Regions from separate parts of the Mesorhizobium sp. M0239 genome, predicted to be linked through region 1. Evidence: predicted binding sites of a transcription regulator. Region 1 holds the regulator's gene; each other region holds the start of a gene.
The links. The regulator LexA, encoded in region 1, represses DNA repair genes until DNA is damaged. The targets are predictions, from matches to a motif close to TGTTCNNNNTGTGTTCNG.
Positions count from the first base shown of each region.

Region 1 (7,777 bases):
CGTCGCCGTCGATGAAGGTGATTTCGGACTCGCAGCTTGCCGTCGAGGTGAAGCCGGGATCGTAAGTGAAGGCGCCGGTGGTTGAGTAGAGCGAGGCGATATCGATGACATCAGGCCCGACCGAACCACTTCGCACCTTGAATTCATGGGTCTTGCCGGCGAATGCAAGCGTTGCCGTGGCCTCCTGGGTCTTGCCGCCCAAATCCATTTTTTTCGCAGCTTCGGTCATTGCAAACTCCTTCTTGTTTCCTCATGCCGGCAAAGGCAAAATTCTGCAGAGCGACACGTCGAAAATCACCGCAATGCGCGTATTCGCCACCGCATTTCAGGAGGTGCGTGCCAGATTGGGCCAAGGCCTAATGTTGCACTGCGAAACCCGCCTTTCAATGCCAATCTTCTTGGGCCAGTTTGCTCCTAATCGATTTGATCTGAGATGCGCGCCAGGCTTTCCTCGCGGCCGAGCACGGCGAGCACATCGAACACGCCCGGCGAGGTGCTTTTGCCGGTCAAAGCGGCGCGCAAAGGCTGGGCCACCGCGCCGAGTTTGTGACTGCCGGCCGCAGCCACCTCACGGATCGCCGCCTCCGCCGAGGCGGCTGTCCAGTCACTCGCAAGCCCGTTCAAAGCTTCGTGAGCACTGCGCAGGATCTTGCGGGCATCGTCGGTGAGCAGAAGGGCCGCCTTGTCGTCGATCGGCAGAGGTCGCGTGGCAAACAGGAAGGCCGCGCCGTCGACGAGCTCGACCAGCGTCTTGGCGCGCTCCTTCAGGCCCGGAAGCGCTGCCAGCAACTGCGCCTTGGTGCTGTCGTTCAGGCGTGCTGCGATCGCCGGGCCACCTTCGAGATAGGGCAGGGTGGCGATGAAGATGTCGAACAGCTCGGCATCGCTCATGCTGCGCATATGCGCGCCGTTGATCGCTTCCAGTTTGGCGAAGTCGAAGCGCGCCGCGCCCTTGTTGACATCGCCGATGTCGAACCACGAGATCATATCCTTGATCGACATGATCTCGTCGTCGCCATGGCTCCAGCCAAGGCGCGCCAGGTAGTTGAGCAGCGCCTCCGGCAGGTAGCCCATGGCGCGATAGGCCTCGACGCCAAGCGCGCCGTGCCGCTTCGACAGCTTGGCGCCATCGGCGCCGTGGATCAGGGGGATATGCGACATGGACGGCACGTCCCAGCCCATGGCGTTGTAGATCACGGTCTGGCGAGCGGCATTGGTCAGATGATCGTCGCCGCGAATGATATGGGTGACGCCCATATCATGATCATCGACGACGACGGCATGCATGTAAGTGGGATTGCCGTCAGAACGCAGGATGATGAAGTCATCGAGATCCTTGTTGGGAAAGCGCACCTCGCCCTGGACACGGTCATGGACGATGGTCTCGCCTTCGGTCGGCGCCTTGATGCGGATGGCGCCCTTGACGCCTGCGGGCGCCTCAGAGGGGTCGCGGTCGCGCCAGCGGCCGTCATAGCGGGGCGGCAGCCCCTTGGCTCTGGCAGCCTCGCGCATGGCCTCCAGTTCGGCTGGCGTGGCATAGCAATAATAGGCCATGCCCATGCGCACGAGCTCCTCGGCCACCTCGCGGTGGCGCGGCGCACGCTCGAACTGTGACACCGGCTCGCCGTCCCAGCTCAGGCCAAGCCAGGAAAGCCCGTCGAGGATGGCAGCCGTCGCGGCTTCATTGGAGCGTTCACGGTCGGTGTCTTCGATGCGCAGCAGCATCGTGCCGCCAGTGTGCTTTGCATACAGCCAGTTGAACAGCGCCGTGCGCGCGCCGCCTATGTGCAGATAGCCGGTGGGCGAGGGGGCAAAACGGGTGACGACCTTGTCGGACATGGAACTCTCGGAAACCATCTGAAGCGGGTGCGGTTGCGCGGACTTTCGCGCGCCCGGCGTTCATGTAGCATAGGGTGTCGAGGGCGCAAGGGGCAGACCCGATGGCTGGACGAGGCTGGGGCTCGGATCAGGGCGAGGACGCTGCCATCGGCGTCAGCGAACGGTCCCTCTTTGCGCCTCTGCCATTGCCGTCGCCCCTCCTGCCGGATCCCGGCCAAGCGCCGTTACAAGCGGATGTCGCCGCCTCTGTTCCTGTTGCCGAGACCGGCAGGATCGTTCGCGTGCGCCGGCAAATCAGCCTGACATCACTGCCTCGCCTGCACCACAGCGTGAACACGGCGGCGAGCCTGGAACTCGACCGGGGCGTGGCCTTCCTGCTGGTGCCGGTCTGCCTGGCGATCGGAGCGATCGGCTATTTTTCGCTGACGGCTGAACCCGACTTTGCGAGACCTGTCGCGGTTGTCATTCTGACGGGGATCTGTGCGCTGGTCTCGCGCTCATGGCCAAAGACCCATCTGTGTTTCATGGCGGCACTTTTGTGCGCCCTAGGACTGCTTGCTGCCAAGGTCGAGACGTGGCGTGCGGGCACACAAATGTTGGGCTCGGAAATTTCGACGCAAGTCACCGGCCGCGTCGTCTCGCTCGACCGGATGGAAACCGGCCGTATCCGGCTGACCATCGACGTGACATCGACCGCAAGACCGAAACTGCGCTATGCGCCGGAACGGGTGCGGCTTTCGGCACGCAAGATCCCGGCTGACGTGACCGCCGGCTCCCTCATCACCGGATATGCCAAGCTCTTGCCGCCGACCGGGCCGGTGCGGCCGGACAGCTATGACTTCTCCTTCGACAGCTACTTTGCCGGCATCGGCGGCAGCGGGTTCTTTCTCGGCAATCCAAAGCTTGTCGTCAACGATGACGGCGACATGCCGCTGCCGGCCCGAATTTCCTCTAGCGTGGAAAATGCCCGTGAAGGCATCGCCGACCATATCAGGGCGAGCGTCGGCGGCGCCGAAGGCGAGATCGCCGCGGCGCTGATCGTCGGCGTGCGCGCCGGCATTCCCGATGACATCAATGAGGCGATGCGACGTACCGGCATCTACCACATCATCTCCATTTCGGGACTGCACATGGCTCTGGTCGCAGGCACCATCATGGGTTTGCTGCGCGGCGCCTTCGCCTTGTTTCCCGACTTTTCCGCGCGTCGCCCGGTCAAGAAGTATGCCGCCGCCGCCGCACTGTTCTCGATCGCGGCCTATCTCATCATCTCGGGAGTCGTCGTTGCCGCCGAGCGCAGCTTCATCATGCTGGCGGTGATGCTGATTGCCGTGCTGTTCGATCGAGCAGCACTCACCATGCGCAATCTGGCGATCTCGGCGATCGCCGTCATCGTGGTGTCGCCGCATGAGGTGGTCGGCCCGAGTTTTCAGATGTCGTTCGCCGCGACCGCGGCTCTGGTCGGCGCCTATGCCGGCTGGGCCGATCACCGCGCGGGAAAAGCTAGACCGCCGCCGCCAAAGCGATCCATGCCAGGTTTCCTGACGCGAAAATTCCTGCTGGCGGCAACCGGCCTTGCCATGACCTCGATCATCGCCGGAAGCGCCACGACGCTGTTTGCCATCTGGCATTTTCAGCGTGTCTCGCCGCTTAGCCTGTTTGCCAACCTCGCGGTTATGCCGATCGTCACCGTCGTCATGTTCCTGGCCGTCGCCAGCGCGCTGCTGATGCCTTTCGGATTGGATTGGCCGGCTCTCTACCTGATGGGTAAGGGCCTGACGATGATGATCGCCATATCCGGCTGGATCTCCGAGCGTTCGCCTGTCGACGGGGTCGGGCTGATTTCGCAACAGTCGGTCCTGTTGGTGGCAATTGCTTTGGTCATCGCGACGATGGCGACAACTTGGCTGCGGCTCGCTGCCCTGCCATTCGCGCTGGCAGGCTTGCTGACCGTCTCGGATACGCGCACGCCGGATGTGCTGATCTCGGAAGACGCCCGGCTGGTGGCGTTGCCGATCGGTGGCGGCGAGCTTGCCGTCAGCCGGGAACGGCCGAACGAATTCACCGTCGACAACTGGAAACGCGCCCTGACATCAGAAACCATCGTCGTGCCAGAGGTGTTCGACAACAGCTATGGGCAATTCGATGTCGCGGATGCCGTTGATCTGCCGCTGGGATCGCCGTTCTATTGCTCCTCAGGCGTTTGCGTGGCCAGGCACATGTCCGGTGCGATCATTGCCTATGTCGAGGACCGCAAGGACACCTGGAAAGCCTGCGGCTTCGCCGAGCTGATCGTCATCAATGACGCCACCGCGTATGACGCCTGTCACAATCCGCTGGTTCTCGTCATCACCAAGCGGCAACTGGCTCGCAAAGGCAGTGCCGCGGTCTTCTTCGATCGCCAATCGGCGACCACGCCGGCGACGATCAGCTTCGCGGTGGACAGCCCATATCGGCCCTGGCACACGCAACGCAAATACTCTCGTGAGGCAAGGGGGCTGGCACCCTTCAAGAAACCGGAGAAGCCAGCGGCCAACCCGCAGCCGGCTCAGTAGCGGCGGATCAGGCCGACGAGCTTGCCTTGCACCTTGACCCTGTCCGGGCCGAAAATCCGTGTCTCGTAGGCTGGATTGGCGGCTTCGAGGGCAATCGAGGCGCCCTTGCGGCGGAACCGCTTCAGCGTCGCTTCCTCTTCGTCGACCAGCGCCACGATGATCTCGCCTGGCTGGGCGGTGTCGGCGTTGCGGATTATGACGGTGTCGCCATCGAAGATGCCGGCCTCGATCATCGAGTCACCCTTGACCTCCAGCGCATAGTGGGCGCCGCCCATGATCATATCCGGCGGCACCGAGATCGAATGCGTCTGATGCTGGATGGCATCGATCGGCACACCGGCGGCGATACGGCCCATGACCGGGATCGACACGGCGGAGACCGCATCGTCATCATTGCCGGGCGAGGGCATCCGCGAAGGCGCCGGCTTGATCTGCCGGCCAAGGGCGCCACCCTGACCGAGACTGCCCTGGATGACGCTTGGCGAAAACTTCTTTGCCGCGTTGAGACCGGGCGCGATCGAGTCCGGCAATCGCAGCACTTCCAGCGCGCGTGCCCGGTTGGGCAACCGGCGAATAAAGCCGCGCTCCTCAAGTGCGGTGATCAGCCGATGAATCCCGGATTTGGAGGCAAGGTCAAGCGCCTCCTTCATCTCGTCGAAGGATGGCGGAATGCCGCTCTCCTTCAGGCGTTCATGGATGAACATCAGCAGTTCATGTTGCTTGCGCGTCAGCATGGCGGCCCCCAGGTTACCTGAAACCAGAATCGAAAAACAAACCCAGAACAAACCCTATCTGTTCCAGTTGTGTTCTGCAACCGTTTAAAGTTTAATGAATTTGTTAAGGCTGCTGAAATTATTTGGCGCTTGCCAGCGGGTCGCGATCAACAGGCGCTAGGCACGGCGATGCGCCTGCTCACATTGAAATTATTATGGTTAATGACCTGTGGCTCATCCTCGACCCAAGGCTTGGCATTATCAGTCTATCGACCTCCACAAAGGACGATATCAATCTTCGGGACGTTCGTTTGCCGTGAACGAAACGGAGCCAAAACGCCAACGTCTGTTGGCATTTGTGGCTGGAAATTCAGCCCTCCGTCATCTGCCAGGCAGTGAGGGCGGCGGCGGTGGATCGCGGGGATCGTTGCGTCAGGTAACGGCTTCCTTGACCGCGAAACGGCGGTCCTTCCATGCGCCCGTGCGCAGAATATCCTCCAGCACCTCAACCGCCAGCCACACATCCTTGTAGCCGACATAGAGCGGCGTGAAGCCGAAACGGATGGTCGATGGCGCACGAAAATCACCGATGACGCCGCGCTCGATCAGCGCCCGCATGATTTGATAGCCGTGATCGTGAAGGAACGACACCTGGCTGCCGCGCCTGGTCGCGTCGCGGGTGGTCTCCAGCGTGAGACCGTAGGCGCCGCACCTGGCTTCGACGAGCTGGATGAACAGTTCTGTCAACGCGACACTCTTCTTTCGCAATGCCGCCATGTCGACGTCATTCCAGATGGCAAGCGCGCCTTTGAGCGCCCGCATCGACAGGATCGGCTGAGTGCCGCACAAAAAGCGGCGGATGCCGGTGCCGGCAACATAACCCCGTTCGAAGGCAAAGGGCCGCGCATGGCCCCACCAGCCGCTGAGCGGCTGGCTGATATCGCCGTGGTGGCGCTGCGCGGCATAGATGAAGGCCGGTGCGCCCGGACCGCCGTTGAGGTACTTGTAGGTGCAGCCGATGGCGAAATCGGCATTTGCGTGATCGAGCTCGACGGGCAGGGCGCCGGCGGTGTGGCAAAGATCCCAGACGATCAGCGCTCCGGCCGCATGAGCTTTGCGCGTCAGCGCCGCCATGTCGCGCAGTTCACCCGATTTGTAATTGACGTGATTGACCAGCACCACCGCGACGTTTTCGTCGATCAGCTCTTCGATGGTCGGCGCGTCGACACCCGCGAGGCGCAGCAGGACGCCATCCCGGGTCGAGGCCACGCCTTCGGCGATGTACAGGTCGGTGGGAAAACTGTCACCTTCGGCGACGATGGCCGACCGGCCGGGCCGCATCTCCATCGCCGCGTGCAGCACCTTGTAGATGTTGGTCGATGTCGTGTCGCAGACAACGGTCTGGCCGGCCGCGGCTCCTATCAGGCGTCCGAGCTGGTCGCCGAGTTCGATTGGCATCTCGAACCATCCGGCCGTGTTCCAAGCTCGGATGAGATCCTGGGCCCATTCTTGGGTCGCCGCCTGCTGCAGCTCGCTGAAAACGGCATGATACGCTGCCCCCAGTGAATTGCCGTCGAGATAGATCATCCCCTCCGGCAGAATGAAACGGTCGCGCATGGCCCGCAGCGGATCCGTGGCATCCATCGCTTCGACTGCGGCGAGATCAGGAATTCCACTCATGGTCGGTCAGTCCCCGGTTGTTCGCGAAGGGTTTTCCGCCACAGCGCGTCCCCTCGGTTGTGCCTGTTTTCATTTCGACGTCAGAGCCGGGTGCGGACCGTCCACAGCTCCGGGAACAGCACGACCTCGAGCATTTTCTTCAGATACGAAGCACCCGACGTGCCGCCGGTGCCGCGTTTCAGGCCGATGATGCGCTCCACCGTGGTGACGTGGTTGAAGCGCCAGCGGCGGAAGTAGTCCTCGAAGTCGACCAGCTTCTCGGCCAGTTCGTAGAACATCCAGTAGCGCTGCGGATCGCGGTAGATGGTCTGCCAGGCGACCAGCACCTCTTCATTCTCGGTTCGCGTCTCACGCCAGTCCGTGCGCCTGGCATCGGCACCGATGTCGAATCCGTTGCGCGCCAAAAGCAGCAGTGCCTCGTCATAGAGCGACGGCTCGGCCAGGATCGCTTCCAGCTTCCCGCTCAGGTCGGGCCGATGCTTGTGCGGCCCGAGCATTGCCAGGTTTCGGTTGCCGGCCATGAACTCGATGGCGCGATACTGCCAGGACTGGAAACCCGAGGACTGGCCGAGCGCGTCGCGGAACTCGGTGTATTCGCTGGGCGTCATCGTCCGCAGCACGTCCCAGGCATTGTTCAGCTGCTCGAAGATGCGCGCAACGCGCGACAGCATCTTGAAGCTCGGCTCGAGCCGGTCGGCGCGGATGGAACGGATCGCGGCGCCAATCTCGTGCAGAGCAAGCTTCATCCAGAGCTCGGAGGTCTGATGCTGGATGATGAACAGCATCTCGTCATGCGCCGATGACAGCGGCGTCTGGGCCTCCAGCACTTTCTCCAGGTGCAGGTAGTCGCTGTAGGACATGCGCTCCTTGAACGACATCTGGGCGCCTTCGGACGCCGGATCGTACGGTTGGCTCAATTGATTTTCTCCGTGCGCAGCCGGAAGCGCTGGATCTTTCCGGTCTGGGTCTTGGGCAGAGCGGCGATGAATTTTA
Region 1 covers NZ_JAMYSG010000024.1:88,553-96,329, reverse strand. Annotated here, with positions in the region: gene gltA (citrate synthase) at 1-229, opposite strand, end outside; gene gltX (glutamate--tRNA ligase) at 415-1,839, opposite strand; gene NKI99_RS23965 (ComEC/Rec2 family competence protein) at 1,941-4,391, shown strand; gene lexA (transcriptional repressor LexA) at 4,385-5,125, opposite strand; gene kynU (kynureninase) at 5,537-6,784, opposite strand; gene kynA (tryptophan 2,3-dioxygenase) at 6,865-7,701, opposite strand; gene NKI99_RS23945 (AMP-binding protein) at 7,698-7,777, opposite strand, start outside.

Region 2 (7,777 bases), on a different contig from region 1:
CCGCGGCGTCGGGGGTGATTTCGGCGGGAATTTCGGCCGCGGTTTCCGAAACGGCCACTGCGTCCGATGCCGGCTCCGACCCTTCGATTGCTGCCTCTGCTGCGGCATCCGTTGCCGCGGCTTCCGCCGCTTCGGCCTGCTCGGCTCGTGCAGCTTCTTCCGTCGCAAGCTTCGCCACCGCCGCTTCGCGCGCGGCATTGTCCTGTGCTTCGAGCCGCGCCTTGACCTCGACGGCCGGCTTCGGCTCGGCACGATAGCCGAGACCCTTGAGGATTTCTTCCATGTCGTCGGCGGTGGCGCCGAGGATCGACATCATCGGCGGCGTCACCATGAAGGACTGGCCGTCATAGGCGCCGTCCGGGCGCTGACCGAGGCCGGGCTTCCAGTTGGTCGCCGGACGGATCAGATCCGCCAGCCGTTCCAGTATGTCGATGCGCACGGCGCGACGGCCGAGATTGCGGTAGCCGGCAAGCTTGTAGAACGTCTTGTCGAAAGCAGGGTCGATCACCACCGAGGTGCGACCCGAGGCGAGCGCATGGACCACGTCGCCAAAGCCCGGCTTGTCCTTGCCGTCGTTCTTCAGCGCCCACAGCAATGTCACCAGCCCGGCAGGCGCCGGCTTGATCAGCGCCGGCACGAAGACATGGTAGGCGCCGAAGCGCACGCCAAGCCGGCGAAGGGCGGCGCGGCCTTCCTGGTCGAGCGACTTCATCTCCTCGGCGATGTCGCGGCGGTTGATGAGGCCGAAATTCTCGACCAGCTGGAAGGCGATGCCGCGGCCGATGCCAGAAATCTGGTCGGCGTTCCTGAGGTCGACCAGCGGCTTCAGCAGCGACTCGATCTGGAAATTGACGAATCGCTCTGCACGCGCGGCGACCTTGTCGCGCGCCGGGCCGGTCAGCTGTTCGTCGGCCAGCAGCACCAGGCGCGGCTTCAGCGCGTCTTCGCCTGATACCAGCGTGCCGATCGGCGCGCCGATCCAGCGCAGCGTACCATCCGAGCCAAGCGCGATGTCGCCATTGGCCGAGGCGCCGAAGCGTTCGGCGCGCGCTTCGAACTCGGCGGCCAGCGCCTTCTGGGCGGCGGTGCGCACCGCCTTGGCGTCTTCGCCGCCGGCGGTCTGGTCGGCGGTGAAGCGGAACCCTTGCAACTCGCCGACATGGTGGCCTTCGACAAGGACGGTTCCGGTAGGACTAATTTCGGCTTCGGGCATGGTATTTTCTCTAAGGCGCCGCATGAGGACGGAAGTCCTGCGGTCTACGAAGCGTTTCGTCAACCGCTCATGCAGCGCATCCGACAATCTGTCTTCGATTTCGCGCGTCTTTTCCTGCCAGTGTGCCTGATCGGCCAGCCAGCCGGGCCGGTTCGACACGAATGTCCAGGTGCGGATCTGGGCAATGCGATGCGACAGCGTGTCGATATCGCCCTCGGTGGTATCGGCGCGGCGCACCTGCTCGGCCATGTAATTCTCGTCGACATGGCCGTAGCGTGCGAGGTCCGTGTAAATGGAAGCGATGAGGTCGGCATGCTGCGCCGGCGCGATCCTGCGGTAGTCGGGCAGCGCGCAGGCTTCCCACAGCAGCGCCACGCGCTTGGCATTGGTGGTGAGTGCGCGAATGTCCTCGTCGCGCGATAGATGCTCGAGCGCCTGTGCATCGACGGCAGGCAATGCCCGCGTCAGTCCCTCGACGGGGGCGTTGGTCTCGATCGAGCGCTTCAGCGCGTCGAGGCTGGCAAAGTCGAAATGCGCGGTGCGCCACTGCAGCACCTTCACCGGATCGAAATCGTGGCCTTCGATCTTCTTGATCAGCTCTTCGTCCAGCGGGTCGACCTGGCCGGTGACACCGAACGTACCGTCACGCAGATGCCGGCCGGCGCGGCCGGCGATCTGGCCGAGCTCGGCCGCGGTCAGGTTGCGATACTGGAAGCCGTCGAACTTGCGGTTCTGGGCGAAGGCGACGTGGTCGAGATCGAGGTTGAGACCCATGCCGATGGCATCGGTGGCGATGAGATAATCGACATCGCCGGACTGGAACAGCGCCACCTGGGCGTTGCGGGTGCGCGGCGAGAGCGCGCCGAGCACAACGGCGGCACCGCCCTGCTGGCGGCGGATCAGCTCGGCGATGGCGTAGACCTCGTCGGCCGAGAAGGCGACGATCGCCGTGCGCCGCGGCAGGCGGGTCAGCTTCTTGGAGCCGGCATAGGCAAGATGCGACAGCCTCGGCCGCGTCACCACCGAGACACCCCTCAGCAGGCGCTGCAGAATGCCATGCATGGTGGCTGCACCGAGCAGCAGCGTTTCCTGGCGGCCGCGCAGATGCAGGATGCGGTCGGTGAAGATGTGGCCACGCTCGAGGTCGCCGGCGAGCTGCACTTCGTCGATGGCGACGAAGGCGGCGTCGGTCTCGCGCGGCATGGCCTCGACAGTGCAGACCGAATATCTGGCGCCCGGCGGCTGGATCTTTTCCTCGCCGGTGATCAGCGCCACTTTGTGGGCGCCGACCTTTTCGCAGACACGGGCGTAGACCTCGCGCGCCAGCAGCCTGAGCGGCAGGCCGATGATACCACTCTCATGCGCCACCATGCGCTCGATTGCGAGATGGGTCTTGCCGGTGTTGGTCGGCCCGAGCACGGCGGTCACGTCGCGGCCCGACAGGATCAGCGGCTCGGTGTGTTTGGGCTGGATGTTCATCAACCTAGAATAAGGCTTCTGGGACCTGGAAATAAGGCTTCTTGGCCTCTGGTTGTCGGGAGCGTGCCTCAAATGGCGCGTATGACAGGCGACACATAGGGATTTCGGGCGCGAAGCGAAAGCGGAATGTTCCGTCGGCGGCGAGAAGGTGGTTTTGTCAAGCTTTCAATCGGCTGCGGATTAACGGATAGAACGAGTCTGGAACGAATCGGCGACGAATCAGTGACTCCTGCAGATTCAGCTTTTGTTCACGGCTACATGTGGATTTCGCGACCGCGAGTCGCACCACATGCTGAATCGCTGAACTGGCCCGTTTGATGCTAAGAGGGCGTTGCCGTTAACCTTTGCCTGGAAACAATCAGTGGCTTGGCGCGCCTCGACCAACATTATGAAATTGTTGATCTTTCTTAACCTGCGTTAAGCAGTTGGGCAGGCGATTCCGGCTGTCGTCGTTAACGTTCAGCTCATAGCCGGAACGAATCGGCGACGAATCGGCGATGGCGTAATTTTCCCGATTTGTTCACCTCAATATCTTGTGTTGTGAACAGTTTATCCACCGAGAATCCACAGGTTGCCAGGGAGCTTTTGCACAGGGCTGCTGCCGGCTGTTAACCTTCGCGTGCCGAATTGGGTCAGCTACGGTCGCGAGCACGTCAAAGGGACCGTGCCGGAAACGGGCCGGTGTGCCGGCCCGTCGATCTCCTACATCGCCACGTCGTCAGGCGAAGTATTGGCCACCGTTGGCCGTGATGGTCGAGCCGGTGATGAAGCCGGCATCTTCGGATGCGAGGAAGACTACGCAGCGCGCGATCTCTTCCGGTTCGCCGAGGCGACCGACGGGGATTTGCGGGATGATGCGGTCGTTGAGCACCCTCTCGTCGATCGCCTTGACCATCTCGGTGGCGATGTAGCCAGGGCAGATGACGTTGACGGTGATGCCCGCGCGGGCTCCCTCTTGAGCGAGGGCTTTGCTGAAACCGATGTCGCCAGCCTTCGCGGCGGAATAGTTGACCTGGCCGGCCTGGCCTTTCTGGCCGTTGATCGACGAGATGGTGATGACGCGGCCGAACTTGCGGTCGCGCATGCCGCTCCACAGCGGATGCGTCATGTTGAAGACGCCGGACAGGTTGGTGTCGATGACCTCTTTCCACTGCTCGCGCGTGATCTTGTGGAACATGGCGTCGCGGGTGATGCCGGCATTGTTGACCAGCACCGAGACCGGGCCGAGATCGGCCTCGACCTGCTTGATGCCGGCCGCGCAGGAATCATAGTCGGCGACCGACCATTTGTAGACCGGAATGCCGGTCTCGGCCTTGAATTTCGCCGCTGCGGCGTCATTGCCGGCGTAGTTCGCGGCAACCGAATAGCCGACGGTCTTCAATGCGATCGAGATCGCCGCCCCGATGCCGCGCGATCCGCCTGTGACGATTGCTACCTTGGTCATGCATTTCCCCTTTTTTTGATACCGCCCTGTTGTCGGGCTTGGCAGGCACTGGATACAGAACGGGCGGCTCGCGCCGCCCGGTTAGTGAGTTCTTCAGAGTGCTTCGATACACATGGCGACGCCCATGCCGCCGCCGATGCACAGGGTAGCGAGACCCTTCTTGGCGCCGCGCCGGCGCATCTCGAAGACCAGCGTGTTGAAGACACGGGCGCCGGAAGCACCGATCGGGTGGCCGATGGCGATGGCGCCGCCATTGACGTTGACGATCGAGGGGTCCCAGCCCATGTCCTTGTTGACGGCGCAGGCCTGCGCGGCAAAGGCCTCGTTGGCCTCGACCAGGTCGAGATCGCCGACCGACCAGCCGGCCTTTTCCAAGGCCTTGCGCGATGCTGGGATCGGGCCGGTGCCCATGATCTGCGGATCGACGCCGGCGGTTGCCCAGGACACGATGCGTGCCAGCGGGGTGATGCCGCGCCTCACCGCTTCCGCCTCGCTCATCAGCAGCGCGCCGGCGGCACCGTCATTGATGCCGGAGGCGTTGGCGGCGGTCACCGTGCCGTCCTTGTCAAAGGCCGGCTTCAGCTTGGTCATGGCGTCGAGCGTGGCGCCATGGCGGATGTATTCGTCCTGGTCGACAATGGTGTCGCCCTTCTTGCCCTTGAGTGTGACGGCGACGATCTCGTCCTTGAACTTGCCGGCCTTTTGCGCGGCCTCGGCCTTGTTCTGCGAAGCCAGCGCAAACTGATCCTGGTCTTCGCGGGTGATCTGGAACTGACGTGCCACGTTTTCGGCGGTGTTGCCCATGTGATAACCGTTGAAGGCATCCCACAGCCCGTCCTTGATCATGGTGTCGATCAACTTGAAGTCGCCCATCTTGACGCCGGCGCGCAGGTGCTGGGCATGGGTCGAAAGCGACATCGATTCCTGGCCGCCGGCGACGATGACCTTGGCATCGCCGGTGGCGATCTGCTGCATGCCGAGCGCAATGGCACGCAGGCCCGAGCCGCAAACCTGATTGAGGCCCCAGGCTGTGGTTTCCTTGGGCAAGCCAGCATTGATCGATGCCTGGCGGGCCGGGTTCTGGCCTTGCGCGGCGGTCAGCACCTGGCCGAGGATGACCTCGTCGACCTCGCCTGGTTCGACACCGGCACGTGACAGCAATTCCCTGATGACAACGGCACCGAGCTCATGCGCCGGGGTGGCGGCAAAGGCGCCGTTGAAGGAGCCGACCGGCGTGCGCGCCGCGCTGGCAATGACGATGGAAGCGGACATTTTCTTCTCCAGACTTCAAGGGTGTCGTTCTGTCGTTAGGGACTTTTCTTGCCCTTTCCCAACCCCAAGTCAAACCGGAAATAGGCAGGGCGCCCATGCGCCGCAAGCAGGTCGTGCCTTGCCATGGCGGCCATTCGTCCATTGCTGCGCAGCATATTTTGCCTGCTATGCAGCATTTAGTGATCCCGCACTGCACAAACTGCTTGGAATTGTGAAGCTTTTGCGCATATCCTCAAAAAAAAGGCACAATCGTTATCGGCGGCTTGCTCAGAGGCGCGCCGGTGTCCCCGGGAGGATGTAGATGGCCGCTAAAGACGATCCGATCATCATCAAGAAATACGCCAATCGCCGCCTCTACAACACCGGCACCAGCACCTATGTGACGCTCGAGGACCTCGCCGAGATGGTCAAGAAGGGCGAGGAGTTCACCGTCCAGGACGCCAAGACCGGCGACGACATCACGCATCCGGTGCTGACCCAGATCATCTTCGAACTGGAGAACAAGGACGGGCAAAACATGCTGCCGATCCCGTTCCTGCGCCAGCTCATCGCTTATTACGGCGACCAGATGCAGATGATCGTGCCGAGCTTCCTCGAACAGTCGATGCTCGCCTTTTCCAAGGAGCAGGAGCGCTTTCGCGAGCAGATGAAGGGGGCGATCGGCAAGTCGCCGCTCGACATGATGAAGATCACTACGCCGATCAAGGCGCTGGAGGAACAGACACGCCGCAACATGGAAATGTTCCAGAATGCGATGCGGCTGTTCACGCCGTTCCCGCCCGCTGGCTCTACGCCGGCGGCTGCGCCAACGCCCGAGCCGGCCAGGAAGGAAACGGCTGACAAGCCCGACGACCTTCAGGAGCTGAAGGACCAGATCGCGGCCATGCAGCGCAAACTCGACACGATGTCGTGAGCGCCTGGCGCTCTCGCGATCTTACGGCAGTATTCCCTCGTAGCGGCCGCGCGGCCGGATAAGGCCTCCGCCTGTTATCTGTTCGACCGTGTGCGCTGCCCAGCCGACGCTGCGTGCGAGCGCAAACAGGCGGAACGGCGTATCGCGCGGCAAGCCAAGACTGCGCGTCAGCGCGGCCAGCCCAAAGTCGATGTTGGGAAGCGCGCCGGTCGCCGCAAAGGCAGCGTCGCGCAGCGACGATAGTGTGCCGTCAACCTCGATCACCGACAGAAGCGCTGCCCCTCGGGGGTCGCCGTCGGGATAGAGCTGATGACCGAACCCCGGCAGCGGCCGGTCATGGCTGAGCCAGCGCCGAATCGCCGCATCGGCGCCATGCCGCGCAGCATCCTCGGCCAGTTGCATCACCGCCTCGCCGGCGCCGCCATGGCGAGGGCCTGACAGCGTCGCGAGCCCCGCCAGCAGGCAAGCGGCCAGCGGCGCGCCGGTGGAGGCTGCGACGCGCGCGGCGAAGGTCGATGCATTCAGCTCATGATCGGCAAGCAGGACAAGCGCGCGGCGGATCGCATCTGCGCCGCCGGCATCCACCGACCAGTCCTGCGCAAGCCGCTGATGGACCGGATCCGGCCCCGCCGGTGCGCCCAGCGCGGCGGCCAGCACGCCGACCGTGTGCGCGGCGTCGGCATGCAGCGAGGCGGCGCTGCGCCCAAGCGATGGGCGCCCCTGGCCGGCAAGCACGGCAAGTCGCGCAAAGGCCGCAGCCCGGCCAGCTTGATGGGGTGCGTCCGGCAATGGTGCTTCGAAAGCCACCGGTTCCGGCAGAGCCCAGAGAACGGCGGCGGCTTCTTCCAGTGTGGCGTGCCCGGAGAGCACCGCGGCGTCCTGCCCGCGATAGATGAGCCGACCGTGCGAGACGGTCGAGATCGCCGTTGCGATCGAGGGCTCGCCCCAGGCAATGGCGCTTTCAGCGATGGCTGATGGGCTCCGTCCGCGCGCCCTCCGCGTTGCCAGCGCTTCTATATCGTCGGCACGATACTGGCTGCGGCGCGGATCGGCGCGGTCGGGCCGCATGCCGATGCGCCCACGGCTGACATAGGCGTACAGCGTCTGCGCCCGCACCTTGAGCCTCTCCAGCGCTTCTTCTCTGGACAACCACTCCGACATATCGAACCCAAATATTGATTCTATTGATCAAGATTGATGGAAACGTTGCCCATCTCTATCTCCGATCTGGAAATGCTTCAAGGAGACAGGCTATGGCGAATGGGCTCGATGACGTGGTGGCGGCGGAAACCGTGCTTTCCGATGTGGATGGTCTTGGCGGCCGGCTGACGATCCGAGGTCATTCGCTGCCCGAGCTGGCCGGCCGCTGGGACTATGCTCAGGTGATGCGCCTGCTGCTCGACGGCTTCTTCGACGACCTTCCCGCCGACGCGAAGCTGACGGGTGAGCTGGGCCA
Region 2 covers NZ_JAMYSG010000013.1:175,108-182,884, forward strand. Annotated here, with positions in the region: gene NKI99_RS16095 (helicase-related protein) at 1-2,692, opposite strand, end outside; gene phbB (acetoacetyl-CoA reductase) at 3,411-4,136, opposite strand; gene NKI99_RS16105 (acetyl-CoA C-acetyltransferase) at 4,230-5,408, opposite strand; gene phaR (polyhydroxyalkanoate synthesis repressor PhaR) at 5,710-6,321, shown strand; gene NKI99_RS16115 (citrate/2-methylcitrate synthase) at 6,343-7,482, opposite strand; gene NKI99_RS16120 (citrate synthase/methylcitrate synthase) at 7,575-7,777, shown strand, end outside.
Region 2: the regulator LexA is predicted to act here: its motif matches at 2,881-2,898, upstream of NKI99_RS16095 (helicase-related protein).

Region 3 (7,777 bases), on a different contig from region 1:
GCATGTATAATACCAGGGCCGAAGTCGACGCTTTGGCCGAGGCGCTCGAAAAAGCGCGCAAATTCTTCGGATGATGATTTTTTTGGGTGACGACCATGGATGATGTGAGCATCGCAGCCGAGACCACTCCGGAAACAGCGCCCAATGCGCTGGTTTCGGGATCGGCCATTCCAGCCGACGAGCTGGCGCGGCTGACCGACGACATCGTCTCGGCGCTGAAGACCGTCTACGATCCGGAAATCCCAGCCGATATCTACGAGCTCGGCCTGATCTACAAGATCGACATCGAGGACGACCGGTCGGTCAAGATCGACATGACCCTGACCGCTCCCGGCTGCCCGGTCGCCGGCGAAATGCCCGGCTGGGTGGAAAACGCCGTCGGCGCTGTCGAAGGCGTGTCCGGCGTCGAGGTCAACATGACTTTCGACCCGCCCTGGTCGGCCGACCGCATGTCGGAAGAGGCGCAGGTGGCGGTGGGCTGGTACTAGCGCGACAGAGGCTGGTGCACTTGCGCCAGGGATAAAACTTCACCATTTTAGGTGAGGAATCATTCGGCAGGCCTTGAACCTGCATGGAATGGAAGGAAAACGAATGGGACGCTTCGCCGTCATCACGATGACCGAAAAGGCCGCCGACCGGGTGCGCGAGATTGTGGCCACCCGCGACAGGGCGCACGGCATCCGCCTCGGCATCAAGAAGGGCGGCTGCGCCGGCATGGAATATACGGTCGATCTGGTGACCGAGCCCAACACCAAGGACGACCATATCGAGCGCGATGGCGCGCATGTCTATGTGGCGCCCGAGGCAGCGCTATTCCTGTTCGGCACCGAGATGGATTTCGAGCAGACGACGCTGCGCACTGGCTTCACATTCCGCAATCCGAATCAGAGTTCGGCCTGCGGCTGCGGTGAGTCCGTCGAGTTGAAGCCGGCGGACCTCAAGGCGCTGGCAGAAGCACGCGCCTCGGCCTGATCTTCCAGCCCCGTAAGCGGCAGGGGTGATCGCATATGACTGGCTTGCGCTCTACGAATACCCCCACCCTTAATCCCTCCCCACAAGGGGGAGGGAGACTCGGTAGGCGCTGATTCCGCAAATCCCCGAGGTTTCGACGCCAAAAGGATGGCGCGCGGCAGCGTTCCCTCCCCCTTTTGGTTAGGGTGGGGGTCCTCTTCGTAAAAACCCATATGCAATCGCCCCGCCGTAAACGGGGTGAAGGACGCTAATCCACCCACATGCCCGTCCGCTTGTGCCAGTCGGCGATCGATTCCTCGGGATAGGCGTCGAAGACCTTGTCATGCTTGCCAACCACCGGCTCCACCCAGTTCGCCTTGTATTTCAGCATCAGGTGCACCTTGGTTGGCGGAATGGGTAAATCGCTGTCGATCGCCGAGGCGAAGGGATGCACCAGTTCCGGCCATGTCGGGTCGTAGAGCCAAAGGGCCGCCCCGCATTTCTTGCAGAAATTGCGCTCGCCGGTCGAGATTTCGCAATGCGGATGCTCGTCGTCCTCGATCTCCGCCCGAAAGACGCCGAGGCTGCGCTTGCCCCTGATGTTCAGTGTTTCGTTGTTCGCACCGAGATTGATGGCAAACCCGCCGCCGCCCTGCTGCTTGCGGCAGATCGAGCAGTAGCACAGCATGAATGGCGCCGGCGTGTGGCTCTCCACCTCGAAACGCACGGCATTGCAGCGGCAGGACCCTTTGAGCAGGACGGGCATGGCGGGAAACTCCGATCGACCTCACACAACCTGTCAGCATGATTTTGGTTGCGGCGATGACAAGGCCAAACGCCGGTGACATGATCGCGGCATGGACAATGAACGCATCGCCGAACTGTTCGAGGGCCTCGGCCCTGTCAGCATCCGAAAACTGTTCGGCGGCAAGGGCATCTATTTCGACGGTGTCATCGTCGCCATCGTGCTGCGCGGTGAGTTGATGCTGAAGGCCGACGAGCAAAGCGCGCCCGAGTTCGAGGCCGCCGGCTGCACGCAATGGACCTATACCGGCTCGCGCCACGGCAAGCTGGTCGCCATGCCCTACTGGGGCGTTCCAGATAGCGCGTTTGATGATCCCGACGAGATGGCGGCCTGGGCACGGCGGGCCTATGAGGCGGGGCGGCGGGCGGGGAAGTGATGCCAGCCTTGGGACGGTCGAGGGACAGCACCCCCCTCTGGCCTGCCGGACATCTCCCCGCAAGGGGGGAGATTGGCGGTTTCACCGTCTGCCTGCTTTTTTCAACGTTGAAGATTGGCAGAGGCGTTGACGACATTCGATCTCCCCCCTTGCGGGGGAGATGTCCGGCAGGCCAGAGGGGGGTGCTGTCCCGCCGACGTTGGCTTACAGCGCCTTCGCAATCCTCGCCGCCAGCCTGGCATTGTTTTCCACCAGCGCGATGTTGGTCTTCAGGCTCCTGCCGCCGGTCAGTTCGAGGATTTTCGACAGCAGGAAGGGTGTCACCGCCTTGCCGGTGACATGTTGTGCTTCTGCGGCCTTTTGCGCGGCGTCGATATAGCCCGCCATCTCCTCAGCCGGGATTTCATGGTTTTCCGGCACAGGATTGGCGATCAGCATGCCGCCGGCGAGCCCCAGCGCTGCCCTCGTCTGGTAGAAATGCGCGATCTCTTCCGGCTCGTGCAAGGTCAGCGGCGCGCGGAACGGCGACTGCCGCGACCAGAAGGCTGGCATCGTCTCGCAGCCATGGCCGATCACCGGCACGCCGCGTGTTTCCAGCACCTCCAGCGTCTTTTCGATGTCGAGGATCGCCTTGGCGCCGGCCGAGACGACGATGACCGGGGTGCGCGCCAGCTCGTCGAGATCGGCGGAAATGTCAAAACTCTTTTCGGCGCCCTTGTGCACGCCGCCGATGCCGCCGGTGGCGAACACTTTTATGCCGACCATATGCGCCGCGATCATCGTGGCGGCGACCGTGGTGCCACCGGTGCGCCCTTGCGCCACGGCAAAACCGAGATCGGCGCGCGACAGCTTCATGGCGTCGCCCGTCATCGCCAGCGATTCGCGCTCGCCGTCCGAAAGCCCGATCTTGATGCGGCCGCCAACCACGGCGATGGTCGCCGGCACGGCGCCGCCGTCGGTGATGATCTTTTCGACATCGGCCGCCATGGCGCCATTGTCGGGGTAGGGCATGCCATGGGTGATGATGGTGCTTTCCAGCGCCACCACCGGCCGCCCGGCAGCCAGGGCCTGCGCCACCGGCGCGTGGATGTCGATGAATGGGCGGGCGGTCTCAGGGGTCATCAGGGTCTCCAATCCGGAATGCGGCGCGTCCGTCGGGACATCAGGCAACATCGTGGCACTATGAATTTGCCGGTCTCATGCCACTTCCCTGGCATCCGGCACAAGAGCCAACGCTTCCGCGAAGCTCGCCGCGGTGAACTCCGGAACGGCGTTGGCGCTTTCGATGGCAAGCGTCGCCCCGGCAATGCCTTCGCGCAGAGCTGCCCGCAGCGGCAGGCCACGCAGCAAGGCAGCAACCGTAGCGCCCGCCAGCGCATCGCCAGCGCCGGTGACGTCAGCGACCTTTCTTGGCGGCGGCGGCAGGATCGAGAAGGCGCTGGCTTCATCGAAGCCCAGCATGGGCTCGCTGCCCGCCGTCACCACGCCGCTGACAAGGCCGCTGCATCGCAACCCGTCGACGACCTCGCGCTCCGTGGCAGTCGCGGCGACGCCGGCCAGCACCATGGCCTCGCGCCGGTTCATGAAGACGAGCGAGAGCTCCTTCAGCACCGGTATCAGCCGCACCACCTTGGCCGGCGAGATGGCAATGGCGAAAATCGGCTTGCCCGCGGCGAGCGCCACCAGCCGTTCCAGCGCCGAAGAGGGCAGATTGGCGTCGCACAGGATCGCATCGGCGCCAGCGATCACCTCCCGCACCTTGGAGCGCCTGATCTGCTTGGGAAACGCCAAATCATAGAGCGCCATGTCGGCAAAGCCGACGATCAGCTCGCCCTCACTGTCGATCAGCGCCGTGTAGCTCGGCGTCGTGCGGTCGAGGAAGACCGCCGACAGGTCGGTAATGCCTGCCTCGGCGATGGCTCGCGAAACGGTGTCGGCAGCGGCATCGCCGCCGCGAACCGACATGAGCGACGCGGAGACGCCGCGCCGCACGGCGCTGCGCAAAGCGTTGAAGACGCCGCCGCCGACATCCTCGCGCATCGTGCCGGGATTGGAGGCAGCCGGCACGTAAGCGCCGGACACCTGGCCGCGCCGGTCGATATGGGCGCCGCCTACGGCCAGTATTTTCGTGGATTTCAGCATGTCGGCGATATGACCTTTGTTATTCCAGCCGCACAAGCGCTAGGCTGCGCGACGGAGCTTCGCATGCAAGGCGGCGATTCGGCAGATCGAAACAACCGAGCCGTCTGGCCCAACGTGTGGTGCATCCCTGATCGAATCCTTGGACAAAAAAAGAACAAATCCGGATATTGTTTGTTTTTCAGATATTTGACCCCTCTTGCCAAATGAGAACAAAAAAGGTACAAATAGGCAGGGATTACGGATTGTCCGGCCTTCATTGACGACCAAGGGGTGATGTATCATGGCTCAGAATTCTTTGCGGCTGGTAGAGGACAAGGCAGTGGACAAATCAAAGGCTCTGGATGCGGCGCTGTCGCAAATCGAGCGGGCTTTCGGCAAGGGCTCGATCATGCGGCTCGGCGCCAACGATCAGGTCGTCGAGATTGAAACGGTGCCGACCGGCTCGCTTGGCCTAGACATCGCGCTTGGTGTTGGTGGCTTGCCGCGCGGCCGCATCATCGAGATCTACGGGCCGGAAAGCTCGGGCAAGACGACGTTGGCGCTGCACACCGTTGCGGAAGCCCAGAAGAAGGGCGGCATCTGCGCCTTCGTCGATGCCGAGCATGCGCTCGATCCGGTCTATGCCCGCAAGCTTGGCGTTGATCTCGAAAACCTCCTGATCTCGCAGCCCGACACCGGTGAGCAGGCGCTGGAAATCTGCGACACGCTGGTGCGCTCCGGCGCCATCGACGTGCTGGTGGTCGATTCGGTCGCGGCGCTGACGCCACGCGCCGAAATTGAAGGTGAGATGGGCGATTCGCTGCCCGGCCTGCAGGCCCGCTTGATGAGCCAGGCGCTGCGCAAGCTGACCGCGTCGATCTCGCGCTCCAACACCATGGTCATCTTCATCAACCAGATCCGCATGAAGATCGGCGTCATGTTTGGTTCGCCCGAGACCACGACGGGCGGCAACGCGCTGAAATTCTACGCTTCGGTGCGTCTTGACATCCGCCGCATCGGCTCGATCAAGGACCGCGACGAGGTTGTCGGCAACCAGACCCGCGTCAAGGTGGTCAAGAACAAGCTGGCGCCGCCCTTCAAGGTGGTCGAATTCGACATCATGTTTGGTGAGGGCGTGTCCAAAACCGGCGAACTGGTCGATCTCGGGGTCAAGGCCGGTATTGTCGAGAAGTCTGGCGCCTGGTTTTCTTATAATTCGCAGCGTCTCGGCCAGGGCCGCGAAAATGCCAAGCTGTTCCTTCGTGACAATCCCGACACGGCACGCGAGATCGAGTTGTCGATCAGGCAGAATGCCGGGCTGATCGCCGAGAAATTCCTCGAGAATGGCGGCCCTGAGCGCGGCGAAGACGACGGTTTCGAGGAAGAATCCGGCGCCATGTAACAGCTTCGTGCGCGATGCCGGCCGGAGTTCGGCCATAATCGCGTTCTATTATCTCAGGCTTATGTAATTGAGTTCCGCGTTATTGCGTTTCGAAACCGCCGGCCCAGTGCCGGCGGTTTTGCGTTTCGGCAGCGAAAACAGGCCGGTTCGAACGGCCGGCAAAGGCCGTGGATTGGACCAATTCCGTGTTTCTGGACAGGGTGAGGCGCGGCGGCTAAAAGGCCAAGTCCTAATCTTCTAAAAACGCAGAGCCCATTTCCGCCGGTTTGCCGGCGGCTCTTCCGAAAAGGCAGCATTCATGAGTGGCGTGAACGAGATCCGGTCGACATTTCTCGACTACTTCCGCAAGGAGGGTCACGAGATCGTCGCGTCGAGCCCGCTGGTGCCGCGCAACGATCCGACACTGATGTTCACCAACGCCGGCATGGTGCAGTTCAAGAATGTCTTCACCGGTTTGGAGAAGCGGCCCTATTCGCGCGCGTCGACAGCCCAGAAGAGCGTGCGCGCCGGCGGCAAGCACAACGATCTCGACAATGTCGGCTACACTGCGCGCCATCTGACCTTCTTCGAGATGCTCGGCAATTTTTCCTTTGGCGACTATTTCAAGGAGCGAGCCATCGAGCTTGCCTGGAACCTGATCACCAGGGAGTTCGGGCTGAACAAGGACAAGCTGCTGGTCACCGTCTATCATACGGACGACGAGGCGGCCGGTTTCTGGAAGAAGATCGCCGGGTTTTCCGACGACCGCATCATTCGCATCGCGACATCGGACAATTTCTGGGCGATGGGCGATACCGGCCCGTGCGGTCCGTGTTCGGAGATCTTCATCGACCGCGGCGAGCACATCTGGGGTGGTCCTCCCGGCAGCCCGGAGGAAGATGGCGACCGTTTCCTGGAATTCTGGAACCTGGTGTTCATGCAGTATGAACAGGTGACGAAGGAGGAGCGGATCGACCTGCCGCGCCCCTCGATCGACACCGGCATGGGCCTGGAGCGCATGGCGTCCATCCTGCAAGGGGTGGAAAGCGTCTTCGAGACCGATCTGTTCCGCCACCTGATCGACGCCGCCTCGTCCGCGATCGGGCATGGTCCCGACAAGGAGACTGTCGCGTCCTACCGGGTCATTGCCGATCATCTGCGCTCGTCCTCCTTCCTGGTCGCCGATGGCGTGCTGCCTTCGAACGAAGGCCGTGGCTATGTCCTGCGTCGCATCATGCGCCGCGCCATGCGTCATGCGCAGTTGCTCGGTGCCAACGAACCGCTGATGTGGAAGCTGGTGCCGGCGCTGGTGCGCGAAATGGGTCAGGCCTATCCGGAACTGCTGCGCGGCGAACAGTTGATCACCGAGACGCTGAAGCTCGAGGAGACCAGGTTTCGCAAGACGCTGGTGCGCGGCCTCGGCCTGCTTTCGGAGGCGACCGAAACGCTTCATGCCGGCGACATGCTGGACGGCGAGACGGCCTTCAAGCTCTACGACACCTATGGCTTCCCGCTCGATCTGACGCAGGACGCGCTGCGCCAGCGCAGCATCTCTGTCGATCTTGCCGGCTTCACCAATGCGATGGAGCAGCAGAAGGCCGAGGCGCGCAAGCACTGGGCTGGGTCCGGCGACGCGGCGACCGAGACCATCTGGTTCTCCGTGCGCGAGAAGGCCGGCGCCACCGAGTTCCTCGGATATGAGACTGAAGCTGCCGAAGGCATCATCCAGGCGCTGGTCAGGGACGGCAAGACCGTCGACAGCGCCGGCAAGGGTGACGCAGTGGCGATCGTCGTCAACCAGACGCCGTTCTATGCCGAGTCCGGCGGCCAGATGGGCGACACCGGCGTTATTTCAGGCGAGGGCTTCTCGATCGAGGTTTCCGATACGCAGAAAAAGGCCGACGGGCTGTTCGTGCATATCGGCAAGGTTGCCAGCGGCACGGTCAAGACGGGCGCCGCCGTCGAACTGAAGGTAGATCATGCGCGCCGCTCCAGGTTGCGCGCCAACCATTCCGCGACGCATTTGATCCATGAGGCGCTGCGCGAGGTGCTGGGCAGCCATGTCGCGCAGAAGGGCTCGCTGGTGGCGCCCGAGCGCCTGCGCTTCGACATCTCGCACAACAAACCCATTTCATCGGAGGAC
Region 3 covers NZ_JAMYSG010000007.1:29,916-37,692, forward strand. Annotated here, with positions in the region: gene NKI99_RS08660 (cysteine desulfurase) at 1-74, shown strand, start outside; gene NKI99_RS08665 (SUF system Fe-S cluster assembly protein) at 96-488, shown strand; gene sufA (Fe-S cluster assembly scaffold SufA) at 592-972, shown strand; gene NKI99_RS08675 (GFA family protein) at 1,220-1,717, opposite strand; gene NKI99_RS08680 (TfoX/Sxy family protein) at 1,809-2,132, shown strand; gene NKI99_RS08685 (pseudouridine-5'-phosphate glycosidase) at 2,337-3,254, opposite strand; gene NKI99_RS08690 (carbohydrate kinase family protein) at 3,330-4,274, opposite strand; gene recA (recombinase RecA) at 4,555-5,655, shown strand; gene alaS (alanine--tRNA ligase) at 5,954-7,777, shown strand, end outside.
Region 3: the regulator LexA is predicted to act here: its motif matches at 4,480-4,497, upstream of recA (recombinase RecA).

Region 4 (7,777 bases), on a different contig from region 1:
ATCGGCGACGTCGCCATCACCAAGGACATGATCCACAACATCGCCGCCTTCCCGCTGGCGATCCCGCTGATCGCCGGCCCCGGCGCGATTTCGGCGACGGTGCTGCTTTCCGGTTCATTTCAGGGATTTGCCGCGCAGGCAGCCCTGGTCGGCATCATCTTCGTCTGCCTCGCCATCACCTATCTGGTGTTCGTGCTGTCGGAACGCATCGACCGCATCCTCGGCCAGACTGGTCGTTCGATCCTGACCCGGCTGCTTGGCGTCATCCTGGCGGCACTGGCCGTGCAATTCGTGGCCGATGGCATCAAGGCGCTGATGGCGGGGTAACGCGACGAGCTGCCGCCGAAGCCGGCCCTATTTCACAGTCGTGTCGATCACTTCGAAATCGTGGGTAATCGTCGCGGTCTTGGCCAGCATCGCAGACGCCGAGCAATATTTTTCGATCGAAAGGTCGATCGCGCGTTTCACCTTGTCGCTGGAGAGTGCCCTGCCCTTGACGACGAAATGCATATGGATGCGTGTAAAAACCCTGGGCTCGGTTTCGGCCCGGTCGGAGTCGAGTTCGACGACGCAGTCCTCGACCGCCTCGCGGCCTTTTTCGAGGATATGCACGACATCATAGGCCGAACAGCCACCGGTGCCGATCAGCACCAGCTCCATCGGGCTTGGACCCGGCGTCTTGCCTTCCGATCCGTGCGCTGTTCCGAGCACGACCTTGTGACCGCTGCCGGATTCCCCGACGAAGGTGCGCTCCTCGACCCACTTTACGCGTGCTTTCACCGAACTCGTCCTTTCACCGTATTTCCTTGATCGGCCCGGTCAACCTCAATCACGATGCAAAACCCCGAAAGTCCATGAATGACTCTCGGGGCACTGTGTCTGACATAACTGTTGCGATCAGAACGGGATTTCGTCATCCAATTCGCGCGACGAACCGCCACCGCCGCCGCTCTTGGCACCGCCACCACCGCGATTGAAGCCTTCGCTCGGGCTGGACTGGCCGAAATCGGAACCACGGCTGCTGCCGCCACCGGTATAGCCGCCGACCTGACCGCCCTCGCCCTGTCCGCGTGCGTCTAGCATCTGCAGCTCACCGCGGAATTTCTGCAGCACGACTTCCGTCGTGTACTTGTCGGCACCGGTCTGGTCCTGCCATTTGCGCGTCTGCAACTGGCCCTCGACATAGACCTTCATGCCCTTCTTCAGATACTGCTCCGCCACCTTGGCGATGCCCTCATTGAAGATGACGACGTTGTGCCACTCGGTTTTTTCCTTGCGTTCGCCGGAATTCTTGTCGCGCCAGCTTTCCGATGTGGCGATGCGGATGTTGACGACCGGTTCACCCGAATTCAGGCGACGGATTTCGGGATCCGCGCCGAGATTGCCGACCAGAATGACCTTGTTGACGCTACCCGCCATGATATTTCTCCGCGCTCATCCGAAACAAATTTTTGTCGCAGCACCTTACAGGTTGCAGGCGATCGCCGCTTGCCATGGCTGCCTTTACCCACAAGGTTTTTGTTCCCTTTTCGTTCTTATCCGCATCGCTGCTTATTGTCAAGGAATGGCAGCAATGCCGAAGCCGATCATATGGGCTCGAAAAGACCGCTTGCCAAATCGATAAGTATGCACTTATGCTTTTGGCATGATCGAAGCAGAGATTTTTCGCGCACTGGCCGACCCGACGCGCCGCGCCGTCTTTGAGCGGCTGGCCGCCGGCGAGATGAGCGTGTCGGAATTGCGCACCGGGATGACGGTGTCGCAGCCCGCGGTGTCGCAGCATCTGGCGGTGCTGCGTGGCGCCGGGCTGGTGGTCGAGCGGCGAGCCGGCCGCAACGCCTATTACCGCGCCGATCCGCAGGGGCTCGCCCCCTTGCTCTCCTGGATCGAACGCTACCGGACCTTCTGGCCGGAACGCATCGAAAGGCTGAAGGCGGTTTTGAAGGACATGGATCAATGAAGAAGGCGGGATCAACGACCAACAACGGTCAAAGCGACGCCCCGGATGCGCTCGAGTTCGAGTACGAGCTTGCCGAGCCGCCGGAAAAGGTATGGCGGGCCCTGACCGTACCGGAATTGCTGGCCGCCTGGATGATGCCGAACGACATGAGACCCGAGATCGGCAACCGTTTTGCCTTCGCCGGAACGGGCGCGTCGATCGAATGCGAAATCCTCGACGCCGATCCCGAGAAGCTGCTGCGCTATTCCTGGCGGGAGCAGCCAGGCGACGCCGCGCGGCAGGATCCGCTCGACAGCCCATTGGACAGCATTGTCACCTTCACACTTGCCCGAACCGTTTCCGGCGGCACGCATCTGCGTGTCGTCCATGACGGCTTTGCCCGCAAGGCCATGCCTGCCGTCGCCATGGCAGGCGCCGGCTGCCGGGTTTCGCTCGGTGCAAACAGGTCATCTAAGCCAATCGCCGCAAACACGCCTCGCCTCCTGCTTCGCGCGGCCTGAAAACAAAACGGACGGAGAGAGATAATGAGCGGTGTTGCCAGTCTGGTGCCGATGGTTATCGAGCAATCGAGCCGCGGCGAGCGCGCCTTCGACATCTTTTCGCGGCTGCTGCGCGAGCGCATCATCTTCATCAACGGTGAGATCAACGACGACATCTCGGCGTTGGTCTGCGCGCAGCTTCTGTCGCTGGAATCGGACAATCCCGACAAGGAGATCTCGCTCTACATCAACTCGCCGGGCGGCGTGGTCACCAGCGGCTTCGCCATCTACGACACAATGCAATACATCAGCTGCCCGGTGTCGACCGTATGCATGGGCTTTGCCGCATCGATGGGCTCGTTCCTGCTGATGGCAGGCACACCGGGGCGCCGAATTTCCCTGCCGAACGCCACCATCCTGCTGCACCAGCCGCTGGGCGGCTTCCAGGGCCAGGCCTCCGACATCCAGCGCCATGCCGAGCGCATCGGCCGGACGAAACGGCACATGGCCGAACTCTACGCGCAGCATTGCGGCCGCAGCTATGAAGAGGTCGAGCGCACGCTGGACCGCGACCACTTCATGACCGCCCGCGAGGCCCAGGCATGGGGCATCGTCGACCATGTTTTCGACACGCGAAAAAAGGCGGCGTGAGCCAGGGCCGGATCGGAGTACGTCCGGCTGTCGAAGATTTGACGATGCCGGTCTGGTTCCATCGGCGGCGCGCCACTATAGTCTTGGGATGACCGACACTCATCAGTCCAGATCATTGCACCGCGTCATCGCCGTTATAGCGCTCGCCATTGGGGGCCTCACCAGCGGCGCGGCACTTGCCGAAGACAGTTCGCCGTCAACGCAAAAAGGCGCCCTGCCCGGCGTAACCGGTGACTACCGCATCGCCAAGCCGGCTCCGGAGTCCGACGACGCGTTTCCCGGCAACGGCCAGTTCAAGATCGGCGATACGGATGTCAGGATTTCCGGCAGCATCACCGTCGATGTCGGCGCCGGCTCGATCGGGCCGCCGCGCCACTGACAGTCTGTCGGCGCGTGCTGCGTTGCGCCAAACAGACAATCCGCACATGAAAACGGCCCCGCCGTGCTTTGCGCAAACGGACGGGGCCTTTTTGGATCTCAAATCCAATCTCTACCGGGAGTGTACTGCCGGCATTTGATTTCGGATGCAACGCGGCGTTCAACCGACGATCCGACTAACAGTCTCTGATTTTTACGGGGATATGGCAGGTCACGGTTTGTCGGGTGGCGAAAACGCTAAACCCTGGCACTTATGCCTGCCGCCGCTCCAGTAACAACTGGAACCCTATGGGACGATCCGGTGGCGTCATAGCTCCGCTCCTTTGTCCATTGCGACGTTGTCGTCACGAAGCACAAATCGCAAATGCCTGCGGCGTCTCGCAGGCCGCCTTTGGGCGGCGAGGCCATCGAAAGACGGCCGTCTTCGTTGACTGCTGGAGACTGCTCCCGTCAGCTGGTGGCGTCAACCATCAATAGCCGGTTACCGAAAAATGTGATCGCCGGGAGGTTACGTGCAGGTCAGCTTTTGCACAGCTTTGTCAGGAGCGTGTTCGGCCTTTGTTCTTTCCGCTTGCCCGTTCACGCGAAAGACGGTTAAACGCTTTGGTCGGGAATTGTGGCGTCTCTCGACGTGGCGGCAAAACTACCTACATAGGGGATGGCCGGGAAAACCCGCCATTCCAGGAAATTCCAGATTCTGAGGCGGCGACCGGCTATGGCCGACCATAAATATCTTTCCATTCGCGGGGCGCGCGAACACAATCTGAAGAATGTCGATCTCGACTTGCCGCGTGACAGCCTGATTGTCATGACCGGCCTGTCGGGGTCCGGCAAGTCATCGCTTGCCTTCGACACGATCTATGCCGAAGGCCAGCGCCGCTACGTCGAAAGCCTGTCGGCCTACGCGCGGCAATTCCTTGAGATGATGCAGAAGCCTGACGTCGACCAGATCGACGGCCTGTCGCCCGCCATTTCCATCGAGCAGAAGACCACCTCGAAGAACCCGCGTTCGACGGTCGGCACCGTCACCGAGATCTACGACTATATGCGGCTGCTTTTTGCGCGCGTCGGCATCCCCTATTCGCCGGCCACCGGCCTGCCGATCGAGAGCCAGACGGTTTCGCAGATGGTCGACCGCGTACTGGCGATCGAGGAAGGCACGCGCCTGTTCATCCTGGCGCCGATGGTGCGCGGCCGCAAAGGCGAATACCGCAAGGAATTGCTGGAGTTGCAAAAAAAGGGCTTTCAGCGCGTCAAGGTCGATGGCGTCTTCTATGAGATCGCCGACGTGCCGGCGCTCGACAAGAAGTACAAGCATGACCTCGACGTCGTCGTCGACCGCATCGTCGTGCGCGGCGATCTGGCGACGCGGCTTGCCGATTCCATCGAAACGGCGCTGAAGCTGGCCGATGGGCTTGCCGTGGCCGAATTCGCCGACAAGCCGCTCGATTCCAGCCAGACCGGCGAGGATTCGGTCAACAAGTCGAAGAACGAGACGCATGAGCGCATCCTGTTCTCGGAAAAGTTCGCTTGCCCGGTCTCCGGCTTCACCATTCCGGAAATCGAACCGCGGCTGTTCTCGTTCAACAACCCGTTCGGCGCCTGCCCGACCTGCGACGGTCTCGGCAGCCAGCGCGCCATCGATGGCAATCTGATCGTGCCGGACGAGAACATCTCGCTGCGCGACGGCGCCGTCAGCCCGTGGGCGAAGTCGACCTCACCCTATTACGCGCAGACGCTGGAAGCGCTGGGCAAGGCCTATGGCTTCAAGCTCGGCGACAAGTTCAAAGACCTGACCGAAGAGGCCCAGGAAGCCATTCTGCGCGGCACCGGCGAGCGCGAGATCACCTTCCAGTATGATGACGGCCTGCGCTCCTACAAGACGACAAAGACTTTCGAAGGGGTCATCCCCAATCTCGAGCGGCGCTGGAAAGAGACTGAATCCGCCTGGATGCGCGAGGAAATCGAGCGCTTCATGTCGGCGACGCCTTGCCCGGTCTGCAAGGGCTATCGGCTGAAGCCCGAGTCGCTGGCGGTGAAAATCGCCGGCAAGCACATCGGCGAAGTCACCGAACTTTCCATCCGCAAGGCCGACCAGTGGTTCACCGACCTGCCTGCGTCGCTCAACGACAAGCAGAACGAGATCGCGGTGCGGGTCTTGAAGGAGATCCGCGAGCGGCTGCGCTTCCTCAACGATGTCGGGCTCGACTATCTGACGCTGTCGCGCAATTCCGGCACGCTGTCGGGCGGCGAGAGCCAGCGCATCCGGCTGGCGTCGCAGATCGGCTCGGGTCTTACCGGTGTGCTCTATGTGCTGGACGAGCCATCGATCGGCCTGCACCAGCGCGACAATGCCCGTCTGCTCGATACGCTGAAGCATCTGCGCGACATCGGCAACACGGTGATCGTCGTCGAGCATGACGAGGACGCCATCCTGCATGCCGACTATGTCGTCGACATGGGCCCGGCCGCCGGCATCCATGGCGGCGAGATCATCGCCCAGGGCACGCCGCAGCAGGTGATGGCCAATCCCAATTCGATCACCGGCAAATACCTGTCGGGCGCGCTCGAAGTGGCGACGCCCGGCGTGCGACGTGAAGCGAAGAAGAACCGCCGCCTGAAGATCGTCGGCGCGCGCGGCAACAATCTGAAGAACGTCACCGCCGAAATACCGCTCGGCACCTTCACCGCCGTCACCGGCGTGTCCGGCGGCGGCAAGTCGACCTTCCTGATCGAGACGCTGTTCAAGGCTGCCTCGCGCCGCATCATGGGCTCGCGCGAACATCCGGCCGACCACGACCGCATCGAGGGCCTCGAATTCCTCGACAAGGTCATCGACATCGACCAGTCGCCGATCGGTCGCACGCCGCGTTCGAATCCCGCCACCTATACCGGCGCCTTCACGCCGATCCGCGACTGGTTCGCTGGCCTGCCCGAAGCCAAGGCGCGCGGCTACCAGCCGGGACGCTTCTCCTTCAACGTCAAGGGCGGCCGCTGCGAGGCCTGCCAGGGCGACGGCGTCATCAAGATCGAGATGCACTTTTTGCCCGACGTCTACGTCACCTGCGACGTCTGCCACGGCAAGCGCTACAACAGAGAGACGCTCGATGTCGTGTTCAAGGGCAAGTCGATCGCCGACGTGCTCGACATGACGGTCGAGGAAGGCGTCGACTTCTTCGCCGCCGTGCCCGGCGTGCGCGACAAGCTCGAAACGCTGAAGCAGGTCGGCCTCGGCTACATCCACATCGGCCAGCAGGCGACGACGCTGTCCGGCGGCGAGGCGCAGCGCATCAAGCTCGCCAAGGAACTGTCGCGCAAGGCAACTGGCAAGACGCTCTATATCCTCGACGAGCCGACCACCGGGCTGCATTTCCACGACGTCGCCAAGCTGTTGGAAGTGCTGCATGAACTGGTCGACCAGGGCAACACGGTGGTGGTCATCGAGCACAATCTCGAAGTGATCAAGACCGCCGACTGGGTGCTCGACCTCGGCCCCGAAGGCGGCGACGGCGGCGGCGAACTGGTTGCCTCCGGCACGCCGGAAGTAATCGTGCGCGAGAAGCGCAGCTACACCGGCCAGTTCCTCAAGGAGCTTCTGGAGCGGCGCCCCGGAGGCAAGCGCGAAGCGGCGGAGTGATCGGACCGGTTGGCGCCTGGAGAGCTTTTGAATGAAAATCAGAAGAGCGCTTGCCGGTGATCTCCAAACTGTCGTCTCGCTGACGGAAGCGGCCTATGCGCCTTACACTGCACTGTTAGGCGCACCGCCGATCCCAGTCACCGAAGACTATACGCCGCGCATCGCGCGCGGCGAGGTGTGGGTGTTGGAAAGCGGCAGCGAAATTGCCGGAGTACTCACACTGGAACGGCACGACGATCACGCGATGATCTTCTCCGTCGCGGTCTCTCCTGACTTTCAGGGCAAAGGCTTCGGTATTGCGTTGCTCAAACACGCGGACGAACAGACGCGGCTGTGGCGCTTGCCCGAGGTGCGGCTTTACACCAACGCCAGGATGGAGCGGAACATCGCGCTCTATCTGGCCTACGGTTTCCACGAAACGGGTCGCCGGCCCAATCCCTACCGGCCGGGATGGGTGCTCGTCGACATGGCAAAAGTCGTCGATGATACCACCGCGGCCTGATTTTTTCAGCACTGGGAGGATGACAATGAGCACATCGGGAACAATCCGCGCCGGCATGGGCGGCTGGACCTTCGAGCCCTGGGATACGTCCTTCTATCCCGACAAGCTTCCCAAGGCCAAGCAGCTGAACTACGCCACTCGCCAGGTGCCGAGCATCGAGGTCAACGGCA
Region 4 covers NZ_JAMYSG010000035.1:50,809-58,585, forward strand. Annotated here, with positions in the region: gene NKI99_RS28655 (MarC family protein) at 1-327, shown strand, start outside; gene NKI99_RS28660 (OsmC family protein) at 355-780, opposite strand; gene NKI99_RS28665 (single-stranded DNA-binding protein) at 898-1,419, opposite strand; gene NKI99_RS28670 (ArsR/SmtB family transcription factor) at 1,646-1,960, shown strand; gene NKI99_RS28675 (SRPBCC family protein) at 1,957-2,460, shown strand; gene NKI99_RS28680 (ATP-dependent Clp protease proteolytic subunit) at 2,485-3,090, shown strand; gene NKI99_RS28685 (hypothetical protein) at 3,179-3,469, shown strand; gene uvrA (excinuclease ABC subunit UvrA) at 4,184-7,105, shown strand; gene NKI99_RS28695 (GNAT family N-acetyltransferase) at 7,137-7,607, shown strand; gene NKI99_RS28700 (DUF72 domain-containing protein) at 7,633-7,777, shown strand, end outside.
Region 4: the regulator LexA is predicted to act here: its motif matches at 4,017-4,034, upstream of uvrA (excinuclease ABC subunit UvrA).